Salipiger sp. CCB-MM3: one gene and its partner. The protein of the gene in region 1 interacts with the protein of each later gene in a pairwise test. Links are inferred from orthologs where the notes say so. Each region holds a gene or a part of one and is shown in the gene's direction. Other genes may lie near its edges.

What was found.
Region 2: the proteins of hflC (region 1) and ftsH interact in binary tests that used the Escherichia coli proteins (3 or more experiments, as listed by UniProt). The link is inferred for Salipiger sp. CCB-MM3 from one-to-one orthologs.

Annotation. Positions count from the first base shown.
Region 1 is NZ_CP014595.1:696,384-711,122, reverse strand. The notes cover bases 6,073-8,991. They hold hflC (protease modulator HflC), read left to right. Parts: upstream 6,073-6,983; coding sequence 6,984-8,000; downstream 8,001-8,991. Other genes in these bases: AYJ57_RS03400 (DegQ family serine endoprotease), read left to right, coding at 8,465-8,991; AYJ57_RS03405 (DUF2065 domain-containing protein), read left to right, coding at 7,997-8,188; hflK (FtsH protease activity modulator HflK), read left to right, coding at 6,073-6,982. Also shown: AYJ57_RS03445 (helix-turn-helix domain-containing protein), read left to right, coding at 1-190; AYJ57_RS03440 (GNAT family N-acetyltransferase), read left to right, coding at 187-726; AYJ57_RS03435 (sulfotransferase family protein), read right to left, coding at 730-1,584; AYJ57_RS03430 (L-serine ammonia-lyase), read right to left, coding at 1,708-3,081; ribose-5-phosphate isomerase RpiA, read left to right, coding at 3,285-4,049; AYJ57_RS03420 (FAD-dependent oxidoreductase), read left to right, coding at 4,308-5,765; more of hflK, read left to right, coding at 5,828-6,072; more of AYJ57_RS03400, read left to right, coding at 8,992-9,868; AYJ57_RS03395 (IclR family transcriptional regulator), read right to left, coding at 10,039-10,800; AYJ57_RS03390 (3-oxoacid CoA-transferase subunit A), read left to right, coding at 10,921-11,628; AYJ57_RS03385 (3-oxoacid CoA-transferase subunit B), read left to right, coding at 11,637-12,320; pcaF (3-oxoadipyl-CoA thiolase), read left to right, coding at 12,322-13,515; AYJ57_RS03375 (hypothetical protein), read left to right, coding at 13,758-14,339; AYJ57_RS03370 (glycosyltransferase), read right to left, coding at 14,371-14,739.
Region 2 is NZ_CP014596.1:193,083-207,843, reverse strand. The notes cover bases 7,081-10,021. They hold ftsH (ATP-dependent zinc metalloprotease FtsH), read left to right. Parts: upstream 7,081-7,564; coding sequence 7,565-9,478; downstream 9,479-10,021. Other genes in these bases: AYJ57_RS14865 (methyltransferase domain-containing protein), read left to right, coding at 9,475-10,021; tilS (tRNA lysidine(34) synthetase TilS), read left to right, coding at 7,081-7,472. In the rest of the region: protein TolQ, read left to right, coding at 593-1,288; protein TolR, read left to right, coding at 1,292-1,783; AYJ57_RS14895 (cell envelope biogenesis protein TolA), read left to right, coding at 1,794-3,032; Tol-Pal system beta propeller repeat protein TolB, read left to right, coding at 3,236-4,570; peptidoglycan-associated lipoprotein Pal, read left to right, coding at 4,739-5,269; tol-pal system protein YbgF, read left to right, coding at 5,281-6,126; more of tilS, read left to right, coding at 6,147-7,080; more of AYJ57_RS14865, read left to right, coding at 10,022-10,251; AYJ57_RS14860 (MOSC domain-containing protein), read left to right, coding at 10,369-10,968; AYJ57_RS14855 (formate--tetrahydrofolate ligase), read left to right, coding at 11,064-12,734; AYJ57_RS14850 (chorismate mutase), read left to right, coding at 12,900-13,196; bifunctional methylenetetrahydrofolate dehydrogenase/methenyltetrahydrofolate cyclohydrolase FolD, read left to right, coding at 13,202-14,104; ligase-associated DNA damage response endonuclease PdeM, read right to left, coding at 14,305-14,761. UniProt on the Escherichia coli protein: Acts as a processive, ATP-dependent zinc metallopeptidase for both cytoplasmic and membrane proteins. Plays a role in the quality control of integral membrane proteins.

The DNA of each region.
Region 1 (14,739 bases):
CTCGCCGGTGCCGGGGCTGGAGCATCACCTGCATCTGCTGTCGGGCAAGCTGCGGGTCGAGGTCGAAGGCGCGGCGCATGAGATGGCGGCGGGGGACACGCTGCGCTACCGGCTCGAGGGAGCCAGCCGTTTCACCGCGCTGAGCAAGAAAAAGCCCGCGGACTATGTGCTTGTGCTGGTGACGCCATGAGCGATGTGACCACCGGGGTGGAGATCCGCGCGCTGGGGCTGGCAGAGGCGCAGAGCCATCTGGCCGCTCTCGCCGAGGTCTTGCAGGCCTGCGTCGCCGATGGTGCCAGCGTCGGCTTCGTGATGCCATTTTCTTTGGCCGAGGCAGAGGGGTTCTGGCGGGGCCTGCTGCCCGAGGTCGGCACTGGCGGGCGTCTGCTCTTTGGTGCGTTCCTTGAGGGGCGTCTGGTCGGGACCGGATCGCTTGTGCCCGCGGGGATGCCGAACCAGACCCACCGCGCCGAAGTGTCGAAGATGCTGGTGCACCCGGCGTTCCGCCGCCGCGGCATCGCGCGGGCGCTGATGCAGGCGCTGCTGGAACGGTCCAAGCAGATGGGCCGCGATCTGGTGACGCTGGACACGCGCAGCGGCGACGCGGCGCAGCATCTCTATTCCAGTTGCGGCTTTCTGCCCGCGGGAGAAATTCCCGAATATGCGCTTGCGCCCGAGGGCGGCGCGCGGCGCGATGCGACGCTGTTCATGTACCGGCTGGGCTGAGCCTCAGCCGGTCGGCGTCGACCAGCTTTCCAGCGCCAGCCCGGTCATCCTGCGCAGCGGCGCATGTTCCGACAGATAGCGCCCCGCCAAGGCGCGGCGGGTGCGCTCGCTGAGCGCTGGCGCGGGGGCCGTGCGCCCGGGCAGGGCGCGGTCGAGCAGGCGCTGCACGGTTCCGGGCTGGGACGGCTCGGGCGCGGCGGCGGGGGCGAGGTCAATCGCGGCGGGCGCGAGCCCGAGGTGGGCGCACAGCTGCTCCCATACCTTGGCGGGCGTCTCGCGCAGCGCCTCATAGCTCAGGAACAGGATCTGCTCGCGGGGGAAGGCGTCGAGATAGCGCTGAAGCTGCGTTACGTAGTGGCTTTGTTGCGCGTAGCCGTGCCACGCGCTCCAGCCGCTGGCGAGGCGCTGCGGCTCGGCGGCCAGCGCCTCTTCGAAGCTGGGGCTGGGGTCGAGCCCCTGCACGCGGTAATCCGCATAATGCGCGAAGGCGCGGGCCACAGGGTCGCGCAGGGTGATGACGATCCGCGCGTCGGGACGGGCCTCGGCGATGCGGCTGGCGGCCTCGCAATGGGCAAGGTAGCAGGGCGAGGCATCGCCGCGCATCGCCGCGCCGCGCCCGGCGTATAGCGCGAGGTACTCCGCCGCATCAGTCACCGCGGTCGCCAGTGTCTCGCGGTCGTAGGGGCCGGCGGTCGGACGCGGATCATTGCCCGAATGGGTAAAGTATCTCGGCGCGCGGTTCTCGGGCAGAAAGACCTCCGGGTGCTGCGCCAGCCAAGTGCCCAGCGTCTCGGCCCCGGCTTTCGCCGCGCCGACGAGGTAGAATTCCGGGTAGTCTCTCGAAGAAGAGCGTGCCATGGAAACCGTCGCTAAAAACATGCGTATCACAGCATGTTATGGTGCGGCGGGCGCTCTCGTCCGCTCCGGCGGCGGACAGGCGGAGGGGGCAAGCGGATGTCCCACTAATCCGTTCGGAGAGGGTCAGCAGTTGGGCACGTTCACCGCCAGCCCGCCGAGCGAGGTTTCCTTGTACTCGTGGCCCATGTCGCGCCCGGTCTGGCGCATCGTCTCGATACAGGCGTCGAGCGAGACAAGATGCGTGCCGTCGCCGCGCATCGACAGCGAGGCGGCAGAGACCGCCTTGATCGCGCCCAGCCCGTTGCGCTCGATGCACGGCACCTGCACGAGGCCCTTCACCGGATCGCAGGTCATGCCGAGGTGATGCTCCAGCGCGATCTCGGCGGCGTTTTCGATCTGTGCAGGCGTGCCGCCCATGACGGCGCAGAGCCCGGCGGCGGCCATCGCCGAGGCGCTGCCCACCTCGGCCTGACAGCCCGCCTCGGCGCCGGAGATCGAGGCGTTGTATTTCACCAGCCCGCCGATCGCCGCCGCGGTTAGCAAGAACTCGGGGATGCGCGAGGAGGCGGCGCCGGGCACGAAGTCGAGCCAATAGCGCAGCACCGCGGGCACCACGCCCGCCGCGCCATTGGTGGGCGCGGTGACCACCTGTCCGCCAGCGGCGTTCTCTTCGTTGACCGCCATGGCGTAGCAGCTCATCCAGTCGTTGATCACATGCGGCGCAGTGAGATTGCGGCCACGCTCGGCCTGCAGCTGCTCGTGGATATTGCCCGCGCGGCGCTTCACGTTCAGCCCGCCGGGCAGGATGCCGCCGCCTTCCAGCCCGCGTTCGAGACAGCCCATCATCACCTCCGAGATGCGCAGCAGCCCGGCATCAAGCTCGGCGGCGGGGCGGCGCGACAGCTCGTTGCGGCGCTTCATTTCCGCGATGCCGAGGCCGGAGGTCGCGGCCATCTCAAGCATTTCGGCGGCGGTCTTGAAGGGGTAGGGCACGGCCGGGCCGTGGTCCTTGTCCTCTCCCGAGCTCAGCTCGTCCTCGGTCAGCACAAACCCGCCGCCGACGGAATAATACGTCTCTTGCGCGATCACGTCGCCCTGCGCGTCGGTGGCCATCAGGATCATGCCGTTGGCATGGCCGGGCAGATTGCGGTCGTAGTCGAAGCGCAGGTCTTTGGCGGGGTCGAACTTCAGCGGTGCCAGCCCTTCGGGATGCACCATGCCGGTCTCGTTGATCTCCGCCAGCGCGGCCTCGGCGGCCTCGGCATCGAAGGTCTCGGGCAGGAAGCCCGCCAGCCCGAGGATGGTGGCGCGGTCGGTGGCATGGCCGACGCCGGTGAACGCCAGCGAGCCATGCAGCGAGCCGCGCAGCCCATGGGCGGCGAAAGGCGCGGCGCGCAGCCGGTCGAGAAAGCGCCCGGCCGCCACCATCGGCCCCATCGTGTGCGAGGATGACGGGCCGATCCCGACCTTGAACATCTCGAAGACGGACAGAAACATGCAAAAACCTCGGTTGGCGTTGGGCTGTTTGCGGCGACCCTATCCTCTGGCGCGGCGATGTCACCTGCGGAAAGCGGCATTCCGCCGGGGAAAAACGCTGCGGCGCCAAGCGCGGGCCTGCCTTGGCGGGGATTTTGGCTATCGCCCGCGGGCGCGATCTTTCCTATAAGCGCCCCCGATATCACAAGAGGGGAGTCGCGGCGATGTCCGACCAGCTTTCGGCCAGCGATCTGGCCAAATTCGTATGCGCCCGCCGTGCGGCGGATTTCGTCGAGGACGGCATGCGCGTCGGTCTCGGCACCGGCTCCACCGCCGCTTGGCTGGTGCGCAGCCTTGGCAAGCGGGTGCGCGAGGACGGGCTGAAAATCCGTGCCGTGCCGACCTCCAGCCGCACCGCGGATCTGGCGCGTCAGGTGGGCATCGAGGTGATCAGCCTCGACGAGGCCGGCTGGCTCGATCTGACCATCGACGGCGCCGATGAGTTCGACCCGGCGCTGAACCTGATCAAGGGCGGTGGCGGCGCGCATCTGCAAGAGAAGATCGTCGCCTGCGCCTCCGACCGCATGGTGGTGATCGCCGATGCGGCCAAGGATGTGGCGACGCTGGGGGCCTTCCCGCTGCCGCTCGAAGTGATCCCCTTCGGCGGCGCCTCGACCCGTAAACTGGTCGAGCGCGCGCTGGCAGACATGGATGTGGACGGGCGCGAAACCACCCTGCGCATGGCGGGCGAGCAGCCCTTCATCACCGATGAGGGCAACCATGTGCTCGACCTGCACCTGAAGCGCATCGGCGATCCGCGCGCGCTGTCGCTGGCGATCAACCAGATCCCCGGCGTGGTGGAGAACGGCCTCTTCCTCGGCATCTGCGACACGGTGGTGATCGGCCATGCCGATGGCCGCGCCGAGCTGCGCGGCGGCGAAGCGGGCGAGAGCACGGTCGATCTCAGCGAGGCCCAGACGCTGCTCTGAGCCCCGCGCCCAGACTGACACCAACCAGACGACACCAAAAAGACAGGCCGCCCATGGATCATCCGTGGGCGGCCTTTCATCTTTCCAAAAATACTCCGGGGGCGCGGGGGCTGGCCCCCGCCTCGCCGCCTGACCTCTGCACGCACAGCGCGCACGTCGCAGAGCGCCGCGGCCATCCGGCCCGGTCGCTCTGGTCATCCGCCCGGCTCTGTGGTCTACCTCCCGCCGACAGAAAACAAGGCGACCCAGAGGCGACCCATGAGCGATTTTGACTTTGATCTCTTTGTGATCGGCGGCGGTTCGGGCGGCGTGCGTGCGGCCCGCGTTGCGGCGGGCGAGACCGGCGCCAAAGTGGCCCTCGCCGAAGAGGACCGTTATGGCGGCACCTGCGTCATCCGCGGCTGCGTTCCCAAGAAACTGATGGTCTTCGCGTCCGAATACGGCACGGTTGCCGAGGACGCCAAGGGCTATGGCTGGGACATCGCGGAGGGCAGCTTCAACTGGGGCAGCTTCCGCGAGCGGCTCAACAACGAGCTGGACCGGCTCGAAGGCATCTACCGCAACCTGCTGAAGAACTCGGGCGTCACCTCCTATGATGCGCGGGCCAAGGTGAAGGACGCGCATACGGTCGAGCTGTCGACTGGCGAGACGATCACCGCCAAGCACATCCTCGTCGCCACCGGCGGCCGCCCGATGCGCCCCGAGATCCCCAATGCCGAGCTGGGTCTGGTGTCGGACGATATTTTCCATCTCGAGGATCTGCCAAGCTCGATCCTGATCGTCGGCGGCGGCTATATCGCCTGCGAGTTTGCCTGCATTCTCAACGGGCTTGGCGTCGAGGTGACGCAATACTACCGCGGCGCGCAGGTGCTGCGCGGCTTTGACGAGCAGGCCCGCGGCCTGATCGCCGAGAGCATGGTGGAAAACGGCGTGCAGCTGCACTGCGGCACCGACATCGTTGAAATGCGCCTCGCCACCGCCGAGGATCTCGAAGAGCATGAGATCGCCGGCGTGCCCATGGGCGCACGGATGCAGGAAATGCTGGCCGATCACAGCGGCGGCAAGCCCGGCGACGGCCCGGTCTGGGTCAAGGCGTCGAACGGCGACGTGAAGGTCTTTGACAAGGTGTTCTTCGCCACCGGCCGTCTGCCCAACACCGACGACATGGGGCTCGAAGAGGCTGGCGTGAAGCTGGGCCGCAAGGGCGAGATTCTGGTGGATGACTACAGCGCCACGGATGTGCCCTCGATCTACGCCATCGGCGATGTCACCGACCGGGTGAACCTCACCCCGGTGGCGATCCGCGAGGGCATGGCCTTCGTCGAGACGGTGTTCAAGGACAACCCCACCAAGGTCGATCACGAGCTGATCCCCTCGGCGGTCTTCACCCAGCCCGAGTTCGGCACGGTGGGCCTGTCCGAGGAAGAGGCGGCCGAGCAGGAGCCGATCGAGGTCTATGCCACCTCGTTCCGCCCGATGCAGACCGCCTTTGCCGGTCGGCCAGACCGGGTGATGATGAAGCTGGTCGTCTCGAAGGAGACCCGCAAGGTGCTGGGCTGCCATATCGTCGCACCCAACGCCGGGGAAATGATCCAGCTGGCGGGGATTGCCGTAAAGATGGGGGCGACGAAAGAGGATTTCGATCGTACCGTGGCAGTGCACCCGACCATGTCGGAAGAGATCGTGACGCTGAAGTCCCCGGTGCGCACCGCTTGAATTCGCGGTGAAAATGCACAGGTAGGGGAACACACAGACGTGAGTGAGAGGGAAGGAACCTAATGGCAGGACACGGCGGCGGCCCCTGGGGCGGCGGTGGCAATCAGGGTGGCGGCAGGCCGCCCAGCGGTGGCGGAGGCAACAACAACGGTGGCCGACGTCCTGAGGATCCGCAGATCCCCGAGATCGACGAGCTGATGAAGAAGGGCCAGGAGCGGCTGCGCGTGCTGATGGGCGGGCGCGGCGGCAACAACGGCGGGCGCACCGGTGGCACCGGTGGCGGCTCGGGCGGGCCCAAGTTCAACCGCAGCACCGTGGCCCTGATCGCGCTGGTCGCGGTTGGTGTCTGGGGTTGGATGAGCTTCTACACCGTCCGGCCCGAAGAACAGTCGGTGGAGCTTTTCCTCGGCAAATATTCCTCGACCGGCAATCCCGGCCTGAACTTCGCACCTTGGCCCTTCGTCACCCATGAGGTGGTGAATGTGACCTCGGAGCGGACCGAGACCATCGGCAATGGGCGTGATTCGGCGGACAGCCTGATGCTGACCACCGATGCCAACATCGTCGACATCGAGTTTCAGGTGGTCTGGAACATCAACGATCCGGCGAAACTGCTGTTCAACATCCGCGACCCGCAGCTGACCGTGCAGGCGGTCTCCGAGGCGACGATGCGCGAGATCATCGCGGCCAGCAACCTCGCCCCGATCCTCAACCGCGATCGCGGCATCATTGCAGACACCGCGCGCGAAGAGATTCAGGCGACGCTGGACGAGTATGAGAGCGGCATCAACATCGTGCGGATCAACCTCGACACCGCCGATCCACCCCGCGAGGTGATCGACGCCTTCCGCGAGGTGCAGGCCGCCGAGCAGGAGCGTGACCGCCTCGAACGTCAGGCCGATGCCTACGCCAACCGCGTGGTCGCCGAGGCCCGGGGTGAAGCGGCGCAGATCCGAGAAGAGGCCGAAGGCTATCGTGCGCAAGTGGTCAACGAGGCGCTGGGTGAAGCCAGCCGTTTCTCTGCCGTGCGCGAGGAATATGCCAAGGCCCCCGAGGTCACCCGTCGCCGTCTCTACCTCGAAACGATGGAGAACGTGCTGGGCGGGGTCGACAAGACGATCCTCGACGAGGGCGTGACCGGCGAGGGCGGCGTTGTGCCTTACCTGCCGCTCAACGAGCTGAACCGCAGCCGAACCACCACAGAGGGAGGTAACTGACATGCGCAAGTCGACTTATGTGCTGCCGGTGATCGTCGTTCTGGCGGTGATTGCCCTCTCGTCGATCTTCGTGGTGGACGAGCGCGAGAAGGCTCTCGTGCTGCAGTTCGGCCAGATCAAATCGGTCAAGGAAGAGCCCGGGCTCGCCTTCAAAGTGCCGCTGATCCAGGAAGTGGTGAAATACGACGACCGCATCCTGTCGCTCGACACCGACACCATCGAGGTGACGCCGTCGGATGACCGCCGCCTCGTTGTGGACGCCTTCGCGCGCTACCGCATCGCCGATGTGGTGCGCTTCCGTCAGGCCGTGGGCGTGGGCGGTCTGCGCACCGCCGAGGACCGCCTGTCGGGCATCCTCAACGCGCAGATCCGCGAAGTTCTGGGTGCCGATCAGGTAACCTCGGACGTCATCCTGTCGGAAGACCGTCGCGGGCTGACCAACCGCATTCGCGACCAGGCGCGCCAACAGGCGCTGTCTCTGGGCCTTGATGTGGTGGACGTGCGTCTCAAGCAGACCAACCTGCCGTCGCAGAACCTCGAAGCGACCTTCGCCCGGATGCGCGCCGAGCGGGAACGGGAAGCCGCCGACGAGATCGCCCGTGGTAACGAGGCCGCGCAGCGCGTGCGCGCGCTGGCCGACCGGACCGTGGTCGAGACTCAATCGGAAGCTAACCGCGATGCCGACATCATCCGCGGTGAGGCCGACGCCGAAAGCAACGGCATCTATGCCGAGGCCTATGGCGCCGATCCCGAGTTCTTTGGCTTCTACCGGTCGCTGCAGGCTTACCGCAAAGCGCTGCCGGGCGAGAATTCCTCGATCGTCATGACCCCGACCGGCGAGTTCTTCGACTATTTCCGCAATCAGGGTGAGGCCACTCCGGCACCGCTCGCGGAAAGCTCGGAAGAGGGCGAGGATTCCGCTGCGGCGGCGCCTGCGGCCCCCTCTACTTCGGGCAGCACGGCCACCGGTTCTTCCACCAGTGGAAGCGCCACCACCGGCGCCACCGCCACCGAGTGAGCGGCACCGACATACTGACGGGGATCGCTCTGGTTCTCGTGATCGAGGGGCTGGTGTACGCACTGGCCCCTTCGCTTGTGGAGCGCATGCTCGAGGCATTGCGCGACATGCCGCTGGAGATGCGCAGGTTTCTGGGGCTTGCGACGCTGATCACTGGGGTTCTGCTGCTGTGGATCGCGCGCCGCTGAGCGGGCATGCGCCGAGCCTGCCGGCGGCGCGCCGCCGAAATTTTCACTGCCCTGTCACATGGGCTTGAAACCTTGAAACCTTTTCTTTGGTGGCCGCTCAAAGCACCTATGTTACGCTTGTTCATGAGGAGGCAGCGCGCCGCGTGGGGCACCGCGCTCAAGACCGCGATCAAGGCTGCCGAACAGAAGGAGTTCCCTGTGAAACCACAAAATCTTGCAGTGACGGAGGGTGCGAGCCCGGTGCGGCTGTTCTGGCTTGCCACGATCTCCGCATTCATGATCGTCTCGCAGTCGCTGATGGCGCAGGCGCAGAGCGCGCCTGACAGCTTCTCGGGACTGGCCGAGCGCGTCAGCCCCTCGGTCGTCAATATCACCACCTCGACGATGGTCGCGGGGCGCACCGGCCCGCAGGGCATCGTTCCCGAAGGCTCGCCCTTCGAGGATTTCTTCCGCGAGTTTCAGGATCGCAACGGCAATGGCCCCGAAGGCGACCGCCCGCGCCGCTCCTCGGCGCTCGGCTCGGGCTTTGTGGTGTCGGAAGACGGCTATATCGTCACCAACAACCACGTCATCGAAGGCGCGGATGAGATCACCATCGAGTTCTTCTCCGGCAAGGAACTGGACGCGAAGCTGGTCGGCACCGATCCCAACACCGATATCGCGCTGCTGAAGGTGGACGCGGACGAGCCGCTGCCCTTCGTCAAGTTCGGCAACTCCGACGACAGCAAGGTCGGCGACTGGGTGATGGCCATGGGCAACCCGCTGGGGCAGGGCTTCTCGGTCTCGGCCGGGATCGTTTCGGCCCGCAACCGCGCGCTCTCGGGCACCTATGACGACTACATCCAGACCGACGCGGCGATCAACCGCGGCAACTCGGGCGGCCCGCTGTTCAACATGAACGGCGACGTGATTGGCGTGAACACCGCGATCCTCTCGCCCAATGGTGGCTCGATTGGCATCGGCTTCTCGATGGCCTCGAATGTGGTGACCAAAGTGGTCGACCAGCTCAAGCAATATGGTGAGACCCGCCGCGGCTGGCTCGGCGTGCGCATTCAGGACGTGACCCCGGATATGGCTGAGGCGCTTGGCCTCGACAGCGCCGAAGGTGCCATGGTCTCGGATGTGCCCGATGGCCCGGCCAAGGACGCAGGCATGAAGGCGGGCGACGTGATCGTCTCCTTCGACGGCAAATCGGTCTCCGACACCCGCCAGCTGGTGCGGATCGTCGGCAACACCGAGGTCGGCAAATCGGTCCGTGTGGTGGTCAACCGCAACGGCAACACCGAGACGCTGCTGGTGACCCTCGGCCGCCGCGAGGAAACCGAGACCGCCGTGCCCGCCTCGCAACAGCAGGAGGGCATCGAAGAGCCCGCCACCAAGGACCTGATGGGCCTCACCCTGTCGCCGCTCACCGCCGAACTGCGCAGCGAGCTGGGTCTGCAGGACAGCGCCAAGGGTCTTGCGGTCACCGATGTCGACCCCGCTGCCGAAGCCTATGAAAAGGGCCTGCGCGCCGGGGACGTGATCACCGAAGCCGGTCAGACCGAGGTGCTGAGCCTCAATGACCTCGAGGATCGCATCACCGAAGCCAAGGACGCCGGACGCAAGTCGATCCTGCTGCTGGTGCGCCGCGGTGGGGATCCGCGCTTCGTGGCCCTGAGCCTCGACACGGACGAGTGAGCCGCTAGGTTCCACAGGCCAAGCTCATGAAAACGGGGCGGGGGGAAACCCTCGCCCCTTTTCTTGTCGGCAGCTTTTTCTCGAGGCCTTTGGCCTTCATTGTTCTGCAAATACGCAGTCGGCACCTGCCGCCAGCGCCGAAGCCGCGTATTTTTGGAACAATGAAAGGCTCAGGGCAGCACCCGGCGCAGGCCCGCCTGCACCTTGAGGAGGGCGGGCAGATAGTCTTGCGCCAGATCCTCCGGCTCCGCCTGCATGGCGGGCAGGCCGGTGTTCAGCGCGGCCACCACCTTGCCATGCGCGTTGTAGAGCGGCACGGCGATGGAGCGCAGGCCCATCTCCACCTCTTGGTCGATAATGGCGAACCCCTGCGCGCGGGTTTGCGCGATGCGGGCGATGATCTCTTCGGGGTCGGTCAGCGACCGCGGCGTGCGCGGCGTGAGGTCAGAGCGGTCGAGCAGGGCGCGCATCTCCGTTTCGGGCAGGGCGGCGAGCAGCACCCGGCCCATGGAGGTGCAATGGGCCGGCAGGCGCGAGCCGGGCATCAGGCCGATGCTCATGACTTTGCGCTGCGCCGCGCGGGCGAGGTAGACGATCTCGGTCTCGTCGAGGATCGACACCGAGCTTGACTGATGGATCTGTTCCGACAGCTGATCGAGCCAGGGCTGCACCAGCTGCGGCAGGGGCAGGGCGGCGAGCGCCCCCATGCCGAGGCGCAGCACCCGCGGGGTGAGCTGGAAGAATTTCCCGTCGTAATCGGCGTAGCCCAGCCGGTGCAGCGTGAGCAGGCAGCGCCGCGCGGTGGCGCGGTCGAGGCCGGTCATCTCGGCCACCTGCGCGATCGACAGGCGCGGGGTTTCGGCGCGGAAGCACTCGATCACCTGCAGGCCCTTCGCCAGAGAGGCGATGTAATCGGTCGGTTTGTTCAACATGCGCACGATTTGCGGCGGTATCTGAACAAATGTCAACATGCGCACGAAATCCATAGCCCCTGTTACCCGCAGGTCATATTTCCCCTTCCGAGGGCGATCCGCGCCCACAGGAGGATTTTCATGGACAAGAGCATCGCCAGCGCCGCGGAGGCCGTTTCGGTCATTCCCGATGGCGCCACCGTGATGATCGGCGGCTTCGGTGGCTCCGGCGCGCCGATCGAGCTGATCCACGCGCTGATCGACCACGGCGCCAAAGACCTGACCGTCGTCAACAACAACGCCGGCAATGGCCACGTCGGCCTTGCCGCGCTGATCGAACAGAAGCGGGTCAAGAAGCTGATTTGCTCCTTCCCGCGCTCGGCGGACCCGCGGGTCTTCACCGAGGCTTATCTGGCCGGAGAGATCGAGCTTGAGATCGTGCCGCAGGGCACGCTCGCCGAGCGTATCCGGGCGGGCGGCGCGGGCATCCCGGCCTTCTATACCGCCACCAGCTACGGCACCGAACTGGCCGAGGGCAAGCCGGTCGAGGAATTCGAGGGCAAGCACTACGTCCGCGAGCGCTGGCTCAAGGCGGATTACGCGCTGATCAAGGCCGAGCTGGCCGATCCGCACGGCAACCTGACCTACCGGATGGCGGCGCGCAACTTCAACCCGGTGATGGCCATGGCCGCGACCCACACCATCGCGCAGGCGTCGCAGATCGTTCCGCTGGGCGGCATCGATCCCGAGCATGTCATCACCCCCGGCATCTTTGTCGGCTCGGTGGTCGAGGTGGCAAAGCCCGCACAGGAAGAAGAGCTGAACCGGGCGGAGGCCGTTTACCCATGAGTGATACCATGACCGACATTTCCGCCATCAAACTGAGCAACGCCCAGATCGCATGGCGCGCGGCGCAGGACATCGAGGATGGCGCTTACGTCAACCTCGGCATCGGCTTCCCGGAGATGGTTGCCAAGTTCCAGCCCGAGGGCAAGCAGGCGATCTTCCACACCGAGAACGGCGTGCTGGATTTCGGCGAAGCGCCGAAGCCGGGCGAGGAAGACTGGGACTGCATCAACGCGGGCAAGAAGGCGATCACCATCAAGCCGGGCACCGCCTTCTTCCACCACGCCGACAGCTTCGCCATGGTGCGCGGTGGCCACCTCGACGTGGCCATCCTTGGCGCCTACGAGATCGCGCAGAACGGTGACCTTGCCAACTGGTCCACGGGCAAGGGCGGCGTGCCCGCCGTCGGCGGCGCGATGGATCTGGTGCAGAGCGCCAAGCGTGTGGCGGTGCTGACCGATCACGTCACCAAGAAGGGTGCGCCCAAGCTGGTGGCCAGCTGCTCGCTGCCGCTGACCGGCGTGGGCTGCGTGACGCGCATCTACACTTCGCTGGCAGTGGTTGACGTGGTGGGCGGCAAATTCGTCCTGCGCGAGAAGATCCCCGCCATCTCCTTCGACGAGCTGCAGGCGCTCACCGGCGCGCCGCTGCATGTCGAGGGTGACGTTGCCGACCTGATCTGCCCGGAGCTCTGAGATGACCGAAGCCTATATCTGTTCCTACATCCGCACGCCCATCGGCCGCTTCGGCGGTTCGCTGTCCGCGGTGCGGGCCGACGATCTGGGGGCCATCCCGCTGAAGGCGCTGATGGCCAAGCACGACATCGACTGGTCGGCGGTGGACGAAGTCTATTTCGGCTGCGCCAACCAGGCGGGCGAAGACAACCGCAACGTCGCGCGCATGTCCTCGCTGCTGGCGGGGCTGCCGGTGACGGTGCCGGGCACCACCCTCAATCGCCTCTGTGGCTCGGGCATGGATGCGATCATCGCCGCCGCGCGCGCCATCAAGGCGGGCGAGATCGAGCTGGCCATCGCGGGCGGCGTCGAGAGCATGAGCCGCGCGCCCTTCGTGATGCCGAAGGCGTCCTCGGCCTTCTCGCGCAATGCCGAGATCTACGACACCACCATCGGCTGGCGCTTCGTCAACAAGCTGATGAAGGCGCAATACGGCGTGGATAGCATGCCCGAAACCGGCGAGAACGTGGCCGCGCAGTTCGGCATCAGCCGCGAGGATCAGGACGCCTTTGCCATGCGGTCGCAGGAAAAGGCGGCGGCTGCGCAGGCCAATGGCCGTCTCGCGCAGGAGATCACCCCGGTGACCATCCCGCAGCGCAAGGGCGATCCGCTGATCGTAGACACCGACGAGCATCCGCGCCAGACCTCGCTGGAGAAGCTCGCCAAGCTGCCGACGCCGTTCCGCGAGGGCGGCTCGGTCACGGCGGGCAACGCCTCGGGGGTGAACGACGGGGCCGCGGCGCTGATCATCGCTTCGGAAGCGGCGGTGAAGGCGCATGGGCTGACCCCGATCGCGCGCATCGTCGGCGGCTCCACCGCAGGCGTCGAGCCGCGCATCATGGGCTTTGGCCCGGCACCGGCGTCGAAGAAGCTGATGGCGCGGCTTGGTCTAACGCAGGACGCCTTCGACGTGATCGAGCTGAACGAGGCCTTCGCGTCTCAGGGCATCGCCACGCTGCGCGATCTGGGCATCGCCGATGACGACCCGCGGGTGAACCCCAACGGCGGTGCCATCGCGCTTGGCCACCCGCTTGGCATGTCGGGCGCGCGCATCACCGGCACCGCCGCGCTGGAGCTGAAGCCCGGCCAGAAGGCGCTGGCGACCATGTGCATCGGCGTGGGTCAGGGCATCGCCATCGCGCTTGAAGGCGCGTAGGCAACAGCTGAACCATCTGCTCTGCAAGGGCATGTCAGGGGCGGGGGGCAACCTCCGCCCTTTCTGCGTCAAAAGATGGCTGGCGGAAACATGCCGCTATGTCAGGGATTAATGTCTCGATAATGACACGGCGTGACCTGCGCTTGGCCCGGCCACTTGCGTCGGCGTGCCTGCGTTGCGAACCCTAGGTCAATCCGGGCGACCCTCTGGCGGGCAGACAATCAACAAAAATGGAACTGAACATGACGACCTCTGGCTTTCTCGCTACGGCCGGTCTTGCGGCATCTCTGGCATTGTCGGCGCTGCCGGCAGCGGCGGACGGCACCTTCGTGCAGCTCGAACAGGCGCAAAGCACCTCGGGCGCCGTGCTGGCGGTGAACCGCGACAAGCTGAACTACGGCGGAGTGGTGAGCCATTGGGACGGAGGGTATTCGGTTGTCGGCAGCCTCACCTACGGGTTCGACACGCCGATTGGTGCCAGCTTCAAGATCGGCCCGGCGGTGGGCGGGGTCTACAAGGATGGCGAAGAAGACGAATATGACTTTGGCGTGCGTGCCTCGCTGGACCACTGGATGCCCACGTCTTTCGGCTCGTTCTACTATCTGGGTGAGCTCAACAGCATCGAACACAGTTGGTTCGGGCTGGTCTCTTTCGGTTGGGGCGACAGCGGTTTCAACACCGAGCTTTCGCGCGGTGGCAGTGACAGCTATCTCGACACAACCTTCGCGGTGAACAAGCATTACGATGGGCCGGTGAGCCTGCGTGCGGGCTATCGCTTCATCTCGGGCGAGTTCTTCATCGGCTTTTCGGTCAACACATTCTGAGCGCCACGTGTTCTGAAGGCAGTGCGGCGCGTCAGCCGGGCAGGCCGAAGCTGATGCGTCGCGCGATATCTGCAATCACCGCAGAGGTTCGGGTGCTGACCACGCCCGGCGCATCGCCTTCCGCGTAGAACCGCACAAACAGTGCCTCGCGCTGCTCGGCTGTCGGCTCCAGCTTCAGGCGCGCGCCGTCGGTGGTGGTGGCGATCACATAGGCCTCGAGGTCGCCCACGTCGGGCAGATGCAGAACGCCACGGGTCTGCAGCGGATAAAGGTTTCCGCGCAGCCGCGCCGTATCGAGCGTGAGCGACGACAGCCACAGCGCGTCACTGCGGCCATTGGCGGTGAAGCTCACCCGTTCGGGTTTGTCGGCGATATGGGATTCGGCGCGGGGCAGTTCGAT
Region 2 (14,761 bases), on another replicon or contig:
TCGGCTTCCGCTCGTCTCCTGGCCAGAAGAACTTAGCCGATCGCTCCGGCTTCAAACGGTCCAGTTCACATGACGCAGGGCACACGCCGAAACTCATGGAGATCCGGCTGTAGCTATAGCCGCCGTATCTACGGCCAACGCGGCGGTGTGGGGTAGCAGCTGCTCTCTATCACCCAATTTAAGACGCGGCTTGCGCTGCGTGGTCGGGTTGCCGGTCGAGCGCAACCGGCAGCCCATGCTCGGAGAACAGCCAGTGCCAGATCCATTATAAGTAAGTGTCCTTGTGCACGAGATCGGTTCGCGGAAAGTCTTTATCCCCGCTGCAGCGCGGTCGAGGATGTTGCAACGAACATCCATTCGCCAAGGCTTCTAGCAAGGAGTGCGGCGGTGGCGATTTCGGAACCACCTTCGTCTTGCGCGTAATGCCCTGCATGCCGCTACGGAAATCGGCGATTTCCTGCGGGAAATGCGGCGCCCTGACACCAAAATGACGCCATTGTGTTGGTGTCGGCGCTGCAAATCGGCTATGTAGACCGATAATCAGAGCCTCGGCACAGAGGCCATTTCATAGCCCATGAGGAAGAGCAGGCTTATGGACGCAAATACCCTCGCGCTCGCGCAGGAGATCGATTTCTCCATGTGGGGGCTCTTTGCCCGCGCCACACTGACCGTTAAGCTGGTGATGCTGATGCTGATCCTCGCTTCGGTCTGGGCTTGGGCGATCATTTTCGAGAAACTCGTCGCCTATCGGCGCGCCCGCCGCGAAGCCGCTGTCTTCGACCGCGCGTTCTGGTCCGGCGAGCCGCTGGACGAGCTGTTTGACCAGATCGGCCCCGAGCCGCGCGGACGCGCGCAGCGGGTCTTTGCCGCAGGCATGACCGAATGGCGCCGTTCGCATCGCGGCGACGGCGGCATGATCGCCAACGCCAGCGCGCGCATCGACCGTTCGATGGATGTGGCGATCCAGAAAGAGGCCGAGGCGCTGCAGCGCGGACTGCCAGTGCTGGCCACGGTCGCCTCGGCGGCGCCCTTCGTCGGTCTTTTCGGCACGGTCTGGGGCATCATGCATGCCTTCATCGAGATCGCCGCGCAGCAGGACACCTCGCTGGTGGTCGTGGCTCCGGGGATCGCCGAGGCGCTCTTTGCCACGGCGCTCGGCCTCGTCGCGGCCATCCCGGCGGTGATCTTCTACAACAAGCTCTCGGCAGACTCGGACCGCGTGATCGCGGGCTATGAGGCTTTTGCCGATGAGTTCTCCACCATCCTGTCGCGCCAGCTGGACGCCTGAGCCATGGCCGGAGGCGTGATGAAAAAGGGAGGCGGCGGCGGTCGCCGCAGGCGGCGCCGCTCTGGTGGCGGCGGCCAGCCCATGGCCGAGATCAATGTCACGCCGATGGTGGACGTGATGCTGGTGCTGCTGATCATCTTCATGGTCGCGGCCCCGCTGCTCACCGTGGGCGTGCCCGTGGAACTGCCGAAAACCGCCGCGACCGCGCTGCCGAACGAGGCCGAGGAGCCGCTCACCGTCACCATTGCCGCCGATGGCATGGTGATGATCCAGACCACCGAGGTGGCGATGGACGAGCTGACGCCGCGCCTGCGGGCCATCGCCGAGGAACGCAGTGACGACCGCATCTTCCTGCGCGCCGACGGCTCGGTGCCCTATGACACCGTGGCCAAGGTGATGGGCGCGCTGAACCGTGGCGGGTTCTCGTCGATCGGTCTGGTCACCGACACCGGCGGCCCGGCGCTCGATGGCGCGGCCGGACTGTCTGGCAACTGAGGGAGCGCCCTTGCGCAAGAGCCTCTATATTTCGGGCGGTCTGCACCTTGCCGTGATCCTCTGGGCGATCTTCGGCAATGTGTTCCGCCCCGATCCGCCGCAGGTCGAGACCTCGGCGGTGACGGTGATCTCGGAAGCCGAGTTCGCCGCGATGACCCGTGCCGCGCAATCGCCAGAGACTGCGCAGGAGGTCGATGCCCCGCCCGCGCCCGCTCCGGAACCCGAGCCCGAGCCGGCCCCCGCGCCCGCCGAGCCGGAACCCGCGCCGAGCCCCGAGCCGCCGCAGCCCGCGCCCGAACCGGCACCGGAAACCACCCCCGAGCCGGTGGCACCGCCTGCGCAGGTGACCCCGCCCGATCCCACCGAGCCGATCTCGCCGCCGACGCCCGAGGCCGTTGCGCCGCCGCCGGTGCTTGCGCCCGAGGTGGCCGACCGCCCGGTGCCGCGCCCGGCGCCGCGCGTGGCGCCCGAACCCGTCGCCCCGCCCGAGCCCGACACGCAGGTGGCCGAAGAGGTGCAGCAGGCCGCCGAGCCCGATGCCGAGGCACCGCAGGTGGCCGAGGAAGAGCAGGAGGCGACGGCGCCCGAGGAAACCGCGACCGAGATCGTCACCGAGGCCGAGGAACCCGCCGCGGCGGCAGAGCCGGTGCCCGATGCGCCGGTGCTCGCGCCCGACGCCTCGCGCCGCCCGCTGACCCGTCCGACCAAGCTCGCGCAGCGCCCCGAGCCGCAGCCGGAACCGGAGCCCGCGCCCAAACCGGAGAAACCGGCAGAGCAGCCGCGCACCGAAACCGCCGAGCGCAAGCCCGAGCCGCCAAAGGAAACGCCGCCAGCGCAGGACAGCGCGGACGATGCCGTGGCCGATGCCATCGCGCAGGCGCTTGCCGGCGGCGGTGGCGGCGCGGCGCAGCAGAGTGGTCCTTCGGGGCCGCCGCTGACGCAGGGCGAGCGCGACTCGTTGCGTGTGGCTGTACAAAAGTGCTGGGTCGTGGATGTCGGCAGTCAGGCGGCGAATGTGACCGTGACCGTCGGTATGGATATGGACGCTTCGGGCCGCGTGGTCTCGTCGAGCCTGAAGATGCTGGGCTCGTCGGGCGGCGATGCCTCCGCGGCAGAGACCGCGTTCCAGAACGCGCGGCGCGCCATTCTGCGCTGTCAGGGGGACGGCTATTCGCTGCCTGCCGACAAATACGACCAGTGGAAGACCATCGAAATGACCTTCAATCCCGAGCAGATGAGGCAGCGGTGATGGGGCATTTCGGCAAGCGCCTGCATTCAGGTCGACGCACAGCCTGGCACACAGGTCAGCATACGGGCCGACTTGGGCCGCATGACACGGCTCTTTGTCCGGGGCGGGGTCCCGCGCTATGTTCGCCCCGAGGACGACCAAAAGCAGGCAAACTGGCAGGTAATCCGCGGCGCGGCACGGCGACCGGGAAGGAGACTACGAGCATGACAAGAATTCTGGCCCTGATCCTTGCCCTCGGCACCGCCGGGACGGCGGTGGGCGTTGCGGCACCGGCGCTGGCGCAGGATGGCCCTTTGCGCATCGAGATCACCGAGGGCGTGATCGAACCGCTGCCCTATGCGGTGCCCGATTTCGTCGCCGAGGGTGGCAACGCGGCGGAGTATGCGCAGCAGATCAGCCGGGTGATCGCCGAAGACCTCAGCGGCACCGGCCTCTTCCGCGAAATTCCGCGCGATGCGCATATCAGCCGCGTGTCGAATTTCTCCAGCCCGGTGCAATTTTCGGACTGGAAGGCGATCAACGCGCAGGCGCTGATCACCGGCGCCGTCAGCTCTGACGGGGCAGGGCGGCTCACCGTGAAGTTCCGGGCTTGGGATGTTTTTGCGGGTACCGAACTTGGCGACGGCATGCAGTTCTCGGCCACCACCGATGGCTGGCGGCGGCTGGCGCATAAGGTCGCCGATCAGGTCTATTCGCGCATCACCGGCGAGAGCGGCTATTTCGACAGCCGCGTGGTCTATGTCTCGGAGAGCGGGCCGAAGGATGAGCGCGCCAAACGCCTCGCGGTGATGGATTACGACGGCGCCAATGTGCAGTATCTGACCGACAGCCGCTCGATCGTCATCGCGCCGCGCTTCTCGCCGAACGGCGACCGGGTGCTTTACACCAGCTATGAGACCGGCGAGCCGCGCATCCATGTGCTCGACGTGGGCTCTGTGCAAAGCCGCATCCTGCCGACCTCGGACGGGGTGATGAGCTTTGCGCCGCGCTTCTCGCCTGATGGCTCGCAACTGCTCTATTCGATGACCCGCGGCTCCAACACCGACATCTACGCGATGGACATCAACTCCGGCCAGACCCGGCAGTTGACCACCGCGCCCTCGATCGAGACCGGCGCCAGCTTCTCGCCCGACGGCAGCAAGATCGTCTTCGAAAGCGACCGTTCGGGCAGCCAGCAGCTCTATGTCATGCCGGTGAGCGGCGGCGAGCCGACCCGCATCAGCTTTGGTCAGGGCCGCTATGGCACGCCGGTCTGGTCGCCGCGCGGCGATCTCATCGCCTTCACCAAGCAGAACGCCGGGCGCTTCCACATCGGGGTGATGCGCACGGACGGCTCGGAAGAGCGGCTGCTCACGGCCTCTTTCCTCGACGAGGGCCCGAGCTGGGCACCGAATGGCCGGGTGCTGATGTTCGCCCGTGAGACGCAGGGCGCGCAGGGCGCAAGCTCGCTCTACACGGTCGACATCTCGGGCCGGAACCTCAAGCGGGTGCGCACGCCTGACGGGGCCTCTGACCCGAGCTGGGGGCCGCTGCAGTAACGGCAGGACAAATGGGTGCGCTCCGCCGGAGCGCGCCCTTCGCTTTGCGTCCCAATGCGCCGGAAACAATTCTCTCAAAAGGGTTATCCGCGCTCAGAGACGCCACGTTCCCAAGACTTTCGCGCTGTGATAGCCTTGCGGCAAACAAACGAGCAGGACAGTGATCCAATGACATATCTTCCGAAGGTTCTGATGCTGGTGGCCGGTCTTGGCCTTGCTGCCTGCACCAACCCCGACCGTTTCAACGAAGGTGCCTATGGCGCCGGTGCCGGCGCGGGTTATGGCGCGGGCGCCAATGGCGGCATGGTGCCGGGCTCGGCGAACGACCCGACCTCCTCGGCCTACTTCAATCAGGCGATCGGCGACCGCGTGCTCTTCGCCGTCGATCAGTCGACGCTTTCGGCACAGGCGCAGGCCACGCTCGACGCGCAGGCGCAATGGCTGATGACCAACTCCGATTACCTCGCGGTGATCGAAGGCCACGCCGACGAGCAGGGCACCCGCGAGTATAACATCGCGCTTGGTGCGCGCCGCGCCAACGCCGTGATGGAATATCTGATCTCCAAGGGTGTGGCACCGACCCGCCTGCGCCAGATTTCCTACGGCAAGGAGCGTCCGGTCGAGATTTGTTCGGAAGAAGCCTGCTACGCCAAGAACCGCCGCGCGGTGACGGTGATCTCCATGGGCATGACGAGCTGAAGGAGGGCCTGATGCGTCTGACCGGCATTGCCCTATGTCTGGGCCTGATCGCGAGCGGCGCGCAGGCCCAGCAGAGTGAGACCCTGGCGGACCTCCGCCAGGAGCTTGTTATGCTCGACAGTCAGCTCAAGAAGCTGAAGCAAGAGCTCAACACCACCGGCATTGGCACGGCCAATGTTGGCGGCAGCACGCTTGATCGGGTCAACGCGATCGAGGCCGAACTGACCCGGCTCACCGCACGCACCGAAGAGCTGAGCCACCGGATCGACAGCGTCGTCAGCGACGGCACCAACCGGATCGGCGATCTGGAGTTCCGCATCTGCGAGATCGAACCGGGCTGCGACATCGGCAACATCGGCCAGACACGCCCGCTTGGCGGCGATCAGCCGGCGACCTCGGGCACGCCTGCGCCCGCGCCGTCGCAGAGCGCTTCCTCTGGCGGGGACGCGCTGCCGTCGGACGGGGCCGAGCTGGCAGTTGGCGAAGAAACCGATTTCCGGCGAGCCCAGGAGGCGCTCGCCAACGGTGACTTTCAATCCGCCGCGAGTGAGTTTGCGTCCTTCCGCCAGACCTACCCGGGTTCTCCGCTAGAGGCGGCAAGCTATCTCGGCGAGGGCCGGGCCCTGAGCGAGGCAGGTGACACGCGCGAGGCCGCGCGGCGCTTCCTCGGCGCCTACGCCAACTACCCCGAAAGCGAGGTGGCCCCCGATGCGCTGTGGCGGCTTGGCGCGGCGCTTGGGCAGCTTGGCAGCACCAATGAGGCCTGCGTGACGCTGGGCGAGGTGGCCACCCGCTATCCGGGCAATGCGGCCGTCGCCAAGGCGCAGACCGAAATGGACCGTCTCGGCTGCCAGTGAAGCAGCCGGGAGTGACCGCGGTGACGCCAACTCTGGACCAGCGCTTTGCCGATGCCATGGGCGCGGCGCTGGGGCCTGACTTCCCTTCCGATATCGCGCTGGCCGTCTCTGGCGGCGGCGACAGCATGGCGATGCTCACGCTGGCGCACAACTGGACCCATGTCTGGGGCGTTCGCCTGCATGTGGTCACCGTCGATCACGGGTTGCGGCCCGAGGCGGCGGACGAGGCACGCATGGTCGCGCAGACCTGCGCCGAACTGGGCTGGCCGCACAGCACCCTTCGCTGGAACTGGGACGGGCAGGGCAACCTGATGGATGCGGCGCGGCGCGCGCGTCTGTCGCTGATTGGCGGCTGGCGCGGCGATATTCGCGACGTGCTCATGGCGCATACCGCGGACGACATGGCCGAGACTTTCCTGATGCGCCTTGCCCGCGGTGCCGGGGTCGAGGGGCTGTCGGCGATGCAGCCGGTGCGCGAGGTCTTTGAACCGGGCGAGACCCGGCCCATGCGCATCATTCGGCCCTGCCTCGACATGCGCCGCGAGGAGTTGCGCCACTACCTTCGCGTGCTCAAGGGCACATGGGCAGACGATCCTTCGAACGAGGATGACAGCTATGACCGGGTGCGCGCCCGCAAGCTGATCGCCCGGCTCGAGGCGGAAGGTGAGCTCTCCGGCCCCGACCTGACAGCCGCCGCGAAGCGCATGGCGCGGGCGGGCGAGGCGCTGCGCGCGCGCGCGCTGCAGGTCTGGAAAGAGATCGCCGTTGCCACGCCTCCCGAGCGCGTGGGCGATCTGCTGTTCGATCAATCCGCCTTCCAGACCATCGAGCGTGACACCCAGTTGCGGCTGCTCTCCGCCGCGCTGCAGTTCGTCTCGGGCGCAGAGTACCGCCCGCGCGAGGCGCCGCTCGAGGCTCTGCTCGACCGGCTGCTTGGCGGGGGCGGCGGCACGCTGCATGGCTGCGAGCTGCGCATCGAGCGCGGGCGGGTCGCGATCTTTCGCGAGTATGATGCTGTGCGTGAGACTGTCTGCGCCGCCACCCAAAATGCGCTCTGGGATGGCCGCTGGCGGCTCTGCCTCAACGCGGGGCAGGACGCGGGGAAGGGCACCGAGTTGCGCGCGCTTGGCGACGACGGCTGGGCGCAGCGTGACCGCACCGCGCCGCCGCCGGTGCCCTATCACGCCGCCCGCTCGGCACCGGCGCTTTTCGACGGTGCGCGGCTGGTGGCCTGTGATGCGGTGGCGCTTTCGGGGAGCGCCGCACCCGTCTTTGAGCTCTGCCGCTCCGGTCGCAAGGGCCTGAGCTTCGCGGCATTCCTGCAATCCGGCCCGCAAACCGGGTGAAATCGCATTGAACCGGCTGGCTCAGCCCTTATGTTAGGCACACATCGCGTCTTCGCGAGAAGCGCGAGATACGTCATTTTAGGAGGCCGTCCTTGGGCAACGCACGAAATATCGCCTTCTGGGTCGTTCTTTTCCTGTTGATTCTGGCGCTCTTCAACCTCTTCTCCGGAGGCGGGAGCACGCTGCAGAGCCGGGAAATCAGCTACTCGGATTTCATGGAGGCGGTCGATTCTCAATCCGTCAGCACCGTCACCATCGACGGCGAGCAGATCCGCTACCGCGGCAACGACGGACAGGATTACGTCACCGTCAAGCCCGAGGATGCCCGGGTCACCGATACGCTGATCGATAAGGGCGTCACCGTGCGCGCAGAGCCGCAGGAGCAATCGGGCTTCCAAGCGTTCCTGCTCAGCCTTCTGCCCTTCCTGCTGCTGATCGGCGTGTGGATCTATTTCATGAACCGCATGCAGGGCGGCGGCAAAGGCGGCGCCATGGGCTTTGGCAAGTCCAAGGCCAAGCTGCTGACCGAAAAGCATGGCCGCGTCACCTTTGACGACGTGGCGGGCATCGATGAGGCCAAGGAAGAACTCGAAGAGATCGTGGAATTCCTGCGCAACCCGCAGAAGTTCTCGCGCCTCGGCGGCAAGATCCCCAAAGGCGCTCTGCTAGTGGGCCCTCCGGGCACCGGTAAAACGTTGCTGGCGCGCGCCATCGCAGGCGAGGCGGGCGTGCCCTTCTTCACCATTTCGGGCTCGGACTTTGTGGAAATGTTCGTCGGTGTCGGCGCGTCCCGCGTGCGCGACATGTTCGAGCAGGCCAAGAAGAATGCCCCCTGTATCGTCTTCATCGACGAGATCGACGCCGTGGGCCGCAACCGTGGCTCGGGCTACGGCGGTGGCAACGACGAGCGCGAACAGACCCTCAACCAGCTGCTGGTCGAGATGGACGGTTTCGAGGCCAACGAAGGCGTGATCATCATCGCCGCCACCAACCGCCGCGACGTGCTTGACCCCGCGCTGCTGCGTCCGGGCCGCTTCGACCGTCAGGTCATGGTGGGCAACCCCGACATCAAGGGCCGCGAGAAGATCCTCGGCGTGCACGCCCGCAAGACTCCGCTTGGCCCGGATGTCGATCTGCGCATCATCGCGCGCGGCACCCCCGGTTTTTCGGGCGCGGATCTGGCGAACCTCGTGAACGAGGCGGCGCTGATGGCCGCCCGCGTTGGCCGCCGGTTCGTGACGATGGAAGACTTCGAGAACGCCAAGGACAAGGTCATGATGGGCGCCGAGCGCCGGTCGATGGTCCTGACCGCGGATCAGAAGGAGAAGACCGCCTACCACGAGGCCGGTCACGCCGTCGTCGGCCTGTCGCTGCCGCAGTGCGATCCCGTCTACAAGGCGACGATCATCCCGCGCGGCGGGGCGCTCGGCATGGTGGTCTCGCTGCCCGAGATCGACCGTCTGAACTGGCACAAGTCGGAATGCGAGGAAAAGCTCGCGATGACCATGGCTGGTAAGGCTGCCGAGATCATCAAATACGGCGAGCCCAACGTCTCGAACGGCCCGGCGGGCGACATCCAGCAGGCGTCGGCGCTGGCACGCGCCATGGTGCTGCGCTGGGGCATGTCGGACAAGATCGGCAATATCGATTACTCCGAGGCGCATGAGGGCTATCAGGGCAACACCGCTGGCCTGTCGGTCTCGGCGCATACCAAAGAGCTGATCGAGGAAGAGGTCCGCAACTTCATCCAGATCGCCTATGAGCGCGCCTACCAGATCCTCACCGAGAAGAACGAGGAATGGGAGCGTCTGGCGCAGGGCCTGCTTGAGTATGAGACGCTCACCGGCGACGAGATCAAGCGCGTGATGAAGGGCGAGCCGCCGAACGCATCGGGCGGCGAGGATGACGGATCGGACGACACCCCGAGCGTCACGGCCATCCCCAAGACCAAGCCGAAGGCTAAGCCGACGGACGAGGGTGGGATGGAGCCCGAACCCTCTGCATGAGCCAAGACGGTCATAAAGACTGGGACCCCGGGACCTATCACAGGTTCCGGGGTCATCGTTTGCGCCCCGCGCTCGATCTGCTGCGCGCGCTGCCGGCGCTGCCCGAGGGGCCGGTGGTGGACCTCGGCTGCGGCGCCGGGGATGTCGGTCCCGCACTAGCGCAGCTGGGCCGGAGGCTCGAAGGGGTCGATCTCAGCCCCGCGATGCTGTACAAGGCGCGCGCCACCGATTGCTACGACGCGCTGCATCAGGCCGACATCTCGGCATGGCAGGCCGAAAGCCCGCCCGCGCTGATCTTTTCCAACGCGGCGCTGCATTGGACCCATGGCCACGACATCCTGCTGCCGCGCCTGCTGGCCATGCTGGCCCCCGGCGGCACGCTGGCGGTGCAGGTCCCGGCGCAGAACGATGCGCCCTCGCACCGCATGTGGCTGGCTCTGGTCGAGGAACGCTATCCGGGCCGTGTCGATCCCGCCACGATCCCCGGCATCCTGCGCCCGGCAGAGTATCACGCGCTGCTGGCACCGCAGGGCGAGACCGCGCTTTGGGAAACCGAGTACTATCAGTATCTCGCCCCGCAGGAGAACGGCCATCCGGTGCGCCATTTCACCCAAGCCACGTTTGCCCGCCCGGTGCTGGAGCCGTTGACCGAGGCCGAGCGGACCGACTTGATCGCGGCCTATGAGGCGGTGATCCGTACGGTGTACCCGGTGGACGAGAGCGGCGGCGCGCTGTTCCCGTTCCGGCGGCTGTTCTTCACCGTCACGATCTGACAGCGGTCCGGGTCCGGCGGCGAATGCGCAGGAACCGGGTCCGATACCCCCTCGACCTTGCCGCCTATCTGTGGCCCAACTTGGCGCCGTAACGTAAGCTGTCCAAGGACCCCTCTCATGCCCGCGCTCAAGCCCACCCAGTTCTCTGCCCGTATCACTTGGCTTGGCCGTGTGCCGGTCGAAGGCGACAGCATCCGGTCCGTCCCCGTCGAGTCGATCGAACTGGATTGGGCCGGGCCCCAAGACGAGCGCCATGCCGGTCTGACGCGCCCGTCCTGCTCGCGGGTGACGTCGCAGCACAAGCGCGGCACCGAGATCGCCAACGCCCGGCAACTCAGCATCGTCGCCGCCGAAGACCTCGCCGAGATCGCCGCGACGCTGGATCTCGAGGCCATCGACCCGGTGCTCGCAGGGGCGACGCTGATCCTCGAAGGCATCCCCGATTTCAGCCACATCCCGCCGTCCTCGCGCCTGCAGGGGCCGGATGGTGCGACGCTGGTGATCGACATGGAAAACCGCCCCTGCAATCTGCCCGCGCGCGAGATCGAGGCCGAGCACAAGGGCCACGGCAAGGCGTTCAAATCCGCCGCCAAGGGCAAGCGTGGGGTGACCGCCTGGGTCGAGCGTCCGGGCACGCTCTCGATCGGGGACACGCTGACGCTGCATATCCCCGACCAGCCGGTCTGGGCGCATCTCGACGCGGCGCGCAAGGGCTGAGCGCTTCACGCAGAGGTCGAACGCTTCGCGCGTGACCACGCGCGCCAGAGCGGCTATGGACGGGGCACGAGACCACTCCGCAGGAAGGCCCCGCCATGACCACCGACATCGAAATCGCCCGCGCCGCGCAGAAACGCCCGATCCAAGAGATCGGCGAAAAGCTCGGCATCACCGGGGCCGACCTCATCCCCTATGGCCATGATAAGGCGAAGGTCTCGGCCAGCTTCATCGAGGGGCTGGGCGAGCGCAAGCGCGGTCGGCTGATCCTCGTCACGGCGATCAACCCGACCCCGGCGGGCGAGGGCAAGACAACCACCACCGTCGGTCTTGGTGACGGGCTGCAGGCGATTGGCAAGAAGGCGGCGATCTGCATCCGCGAGGCCTCGCTCGGGCCGAACTTCGGGATGAAGGGCGGGGCGGCTGGTGGCGGTCACGCGCAGGTGGTGCCGATGGAGGAGATGAACCTTCATTTCACCGGCGACTTCCACGCCATCACGGCGGCGCACAACCTGCTGTCGGCGATGATCGACAACCATGTGCACTGGGGCAACGCGCTCGAGATCGACCTGCGCCGCGTGGTCTGGCGCCGGGTGCTCGACGTCAACGACCGGGCGCTGCGCGACGTGGTGACCGGCCTTGGCGGCGCGCCCAACGGCTTCCCGCGTCAGGGCGGCTTTGACATCACCGTCGCCTCCGAGATCATGGCCTGCCTGTGCCTTGCCGACAATCTTACCGACCTGCAGGATCGCCTTGGCCGGATGATCGTCGCCTATCGCCGCGACAAGACCCCGGTGCTGGCGCGCGATCTGAAGGCCGATGGCGCAATGACGGTGCTGCTGAAAGACGCGATGCAGCCCAACCTCGTGCAGACGCTGGAACACACGCCTGCCTTCGTGCATGGCGGGCCCTTCGCCAATATCGCCCATGGCTGCAACTCGGTGATCGCCACCAAGACCGCGCTGCGGCTGGCCGACTACGTGGTGACCGAGGCGGGCTTTGGCGCTGATCTGGGGGCCGAGAAGTTCTTTGACATCAAGTGCCGCAAGGCCGGGCTTCACCCCGATTGCGTGGTGCTGGTGGCCACGGTGCGGGCGCTGAAGATGAACGGCGGCGTGGCGCGCGCCGACCTTGGCAGCGAAGATGTGGCCGCGGTGAAGAAGGGCTGCGCCAACCTTGGCCGCCATATCGAGAACCTGCGCCAGTTCGGTGTGCCGGTCGTCGTGGCGATCAACCATTTCGCGGGCGACAGCGAGGATGAAGTGGCGGCGGTGAAATCCTACGCCGAGGCGCGCGGCGCAGAAGCGCATCTGTGCCGCCACTGGGCCGAGGGCTCGGCGGGCATCACCGCGTTGGCCGAGCGCGTGGCGCATATCGCCGATGGCGACGCGGCGCAGTTCGCCCCGCTCTATGGCGATGAGCTGCCGCTGTGGGAGAAGATCGAGACCGTCGCCAAGCGCATCTACCATGCGGGCGAGGTCACGGCGGATGCACGGGTTCTGGCGCAGCTGAAGGACTGGGAAGAACAGGGCTTTGGCGAGCTGCCGGTCTGCATGGCCAAGACGCAATATTCCTTCTCGACCGATCCGACCCTGCGCGGCGCGCCCGAGGGGCACACGGTGCCGGTCCGCGAAGTGCGGCTCTCGGCCGGGGCGGGCTTTGTCGTGGCGATCTGCGGTGACATTATGACCATGCCCGGCCTGCCGCGCGTGCCCGCCGCCGAGAGCATCGGCCTCAACGCAGAGGGTGAGGTCGAGGGGCTCTTCTGAGCCACTGCCGCTGCCGCGCGGCGCCGAAAAAGCGCCGCGCGTTTCCGATTGGCGCATGCTTTGTCGCGATTGGCGCAATATCCGCCGCACTGGTGCGTTGATCCTTGCGCCGCATCGCGGCATAGGGGGCGCAACGGCCACGGAAAAACTTGCAAGGAGACGCCCATGCGCGATCCCGCAACCTTGGGTGACATGACGGCGCTGCGCGCCGAGATCGACGAGACCGACAAGGCGCTCACAGCGCTCTTGGCGCATCGTCAGAGCCTCATCGACCGTGCTGCCGAGATCAAGACCGGCGCGGGACTGCCCGCCCGGATCAAGGCCCGCGTCGACGAGGTCGTCGCCAACGCCCGGCGCAATGCCGAGGCCGAGGGGATCGACCCGGATCTGAGCGAGAGGCTCTGGCGCGAGTTGGTGGAATGGTCGATCCGCCGCGAGGAAGCGGTGCTGGGACAGGAGTGAGCCACATGAGTGCAACCATCATCGACGGCAAGGCCTTTGCCGCAACGGTCCGCGAGAAGGTCGCGGGCCATGTCGCCCGGCTGAAGGACGCGCATGGCATCACCCCCGGCCTCGCCGTGGTGCTGGTGGGCGAGGATCCCGCCAGTCAGGTCTATGTGCGCAACAAGGGCAAGCAGACCCTTGAGGTCGGCATGCAGAGCTTTGAGCACAAGCTGCCCGAGGATACTTCGGAAGCCGACCTGCTGGCGCTGGTCGAAAAGCTCAACGCCGATCCGGCGGTGCATGGCATCCTCGTGCAGCTGCCGCTGCCGCCGCACATGAACTCCGATCTGGTGATCAACGCCATCGACCCGGCCAAGGACGTGGATGGCTTCCACATCTCCAACGTCGGTCTTCTGGGCACCGGACAAAAGAGCATGGTGCCCTGCACGCCGCTCGGCTGCCTGATGATGCTGCGCGATCAGCTGGGCTCGCTGTCGGGGCTGAATGCCGTGGTCGTGGGCCGCTCGAACATCGTCGGCAAGCCGATGGCGCAGCTGCTGCTGGGCGACAGCTGCACGGTGACCATCGCGCATTCGCGCACCAAGGATCTGCCCGAGGTCTGCCGCCGCGCCGACATTCTCGTCGCCGCCGTGGGCCGCCCCGAGATGATCTCCGGCGACTGGGTGAAGCCCGGCGCGACGGTGATCGACGTGGGCATCAACCGCATCGACGCGCCCGAGAAGGGCGAGGGCAAGACCCGTCTGGTGGGCGACGTCGAGTTCGCCTCGGCGGCAGAGGTCGCGGGTGCGATCACCCCGGTGCCCGGCGGCGTCGGCCCGATGACCATCGCCTGCCTGCTGGCCAACACCGTGACCGCCTGCTGCCGCGCCAACGGCCTGCCCGAGCCCGAGGGGCTGACGGCGTAAGCCTCGTAATAAGGTGAAGAGCCCGGAACAAGGCCGAAGGCCGCCGGGCACGCGCCGGCCCGTCCCCGCGGGCTGGCGCTTTTTCATCCTCGCGCAAGGGAACGATGGCGTCCGGATTTGGCGAGGATAAAGCGCTGACCTCAATGGTCGCAGCGCCACCCCACGGGCCGGCGCTCGCCCGGCTCGTGCTGCGCCTGCCACTACCTCGGCATCGGCAGCCGAACCGGCTTCGGCCCGGTCAGGATCGCCTGTGCGCCGTGGCCCATCATGCCCGACAGCACCGCGCTGTCGGTGCGTAGCCCGCCGGTATAGGCCCCATAGGCGGGTAGGATCAGCCGGGCATCGTCGAGCAGGAAACAAGGCCGCGAGATCACCCGCCCGCGCAGCGCAATGCGCGCTTTGGGGTGGTAATGCCCCGAGATCTCTCCACGCGCGCCATCTTCGGCCATGTGCCGCAGCACCAGCCCGTTCAGCCGCAGTTCTGCCAGATGCGTGCCGCCCAGCGACACCGGGCCGGGATCGTGGTTGCCCTCGACCCAGAGCCACTCGCGCCCCGCCTGCAGCCGGGCGATCCACAGCTGCTCTTCCTCCGGCAGCACCAGATCGAGCCCCGCCGCGTCGAAACTGTCGCCAAGGCAGACCACGCGCCGCGCACCG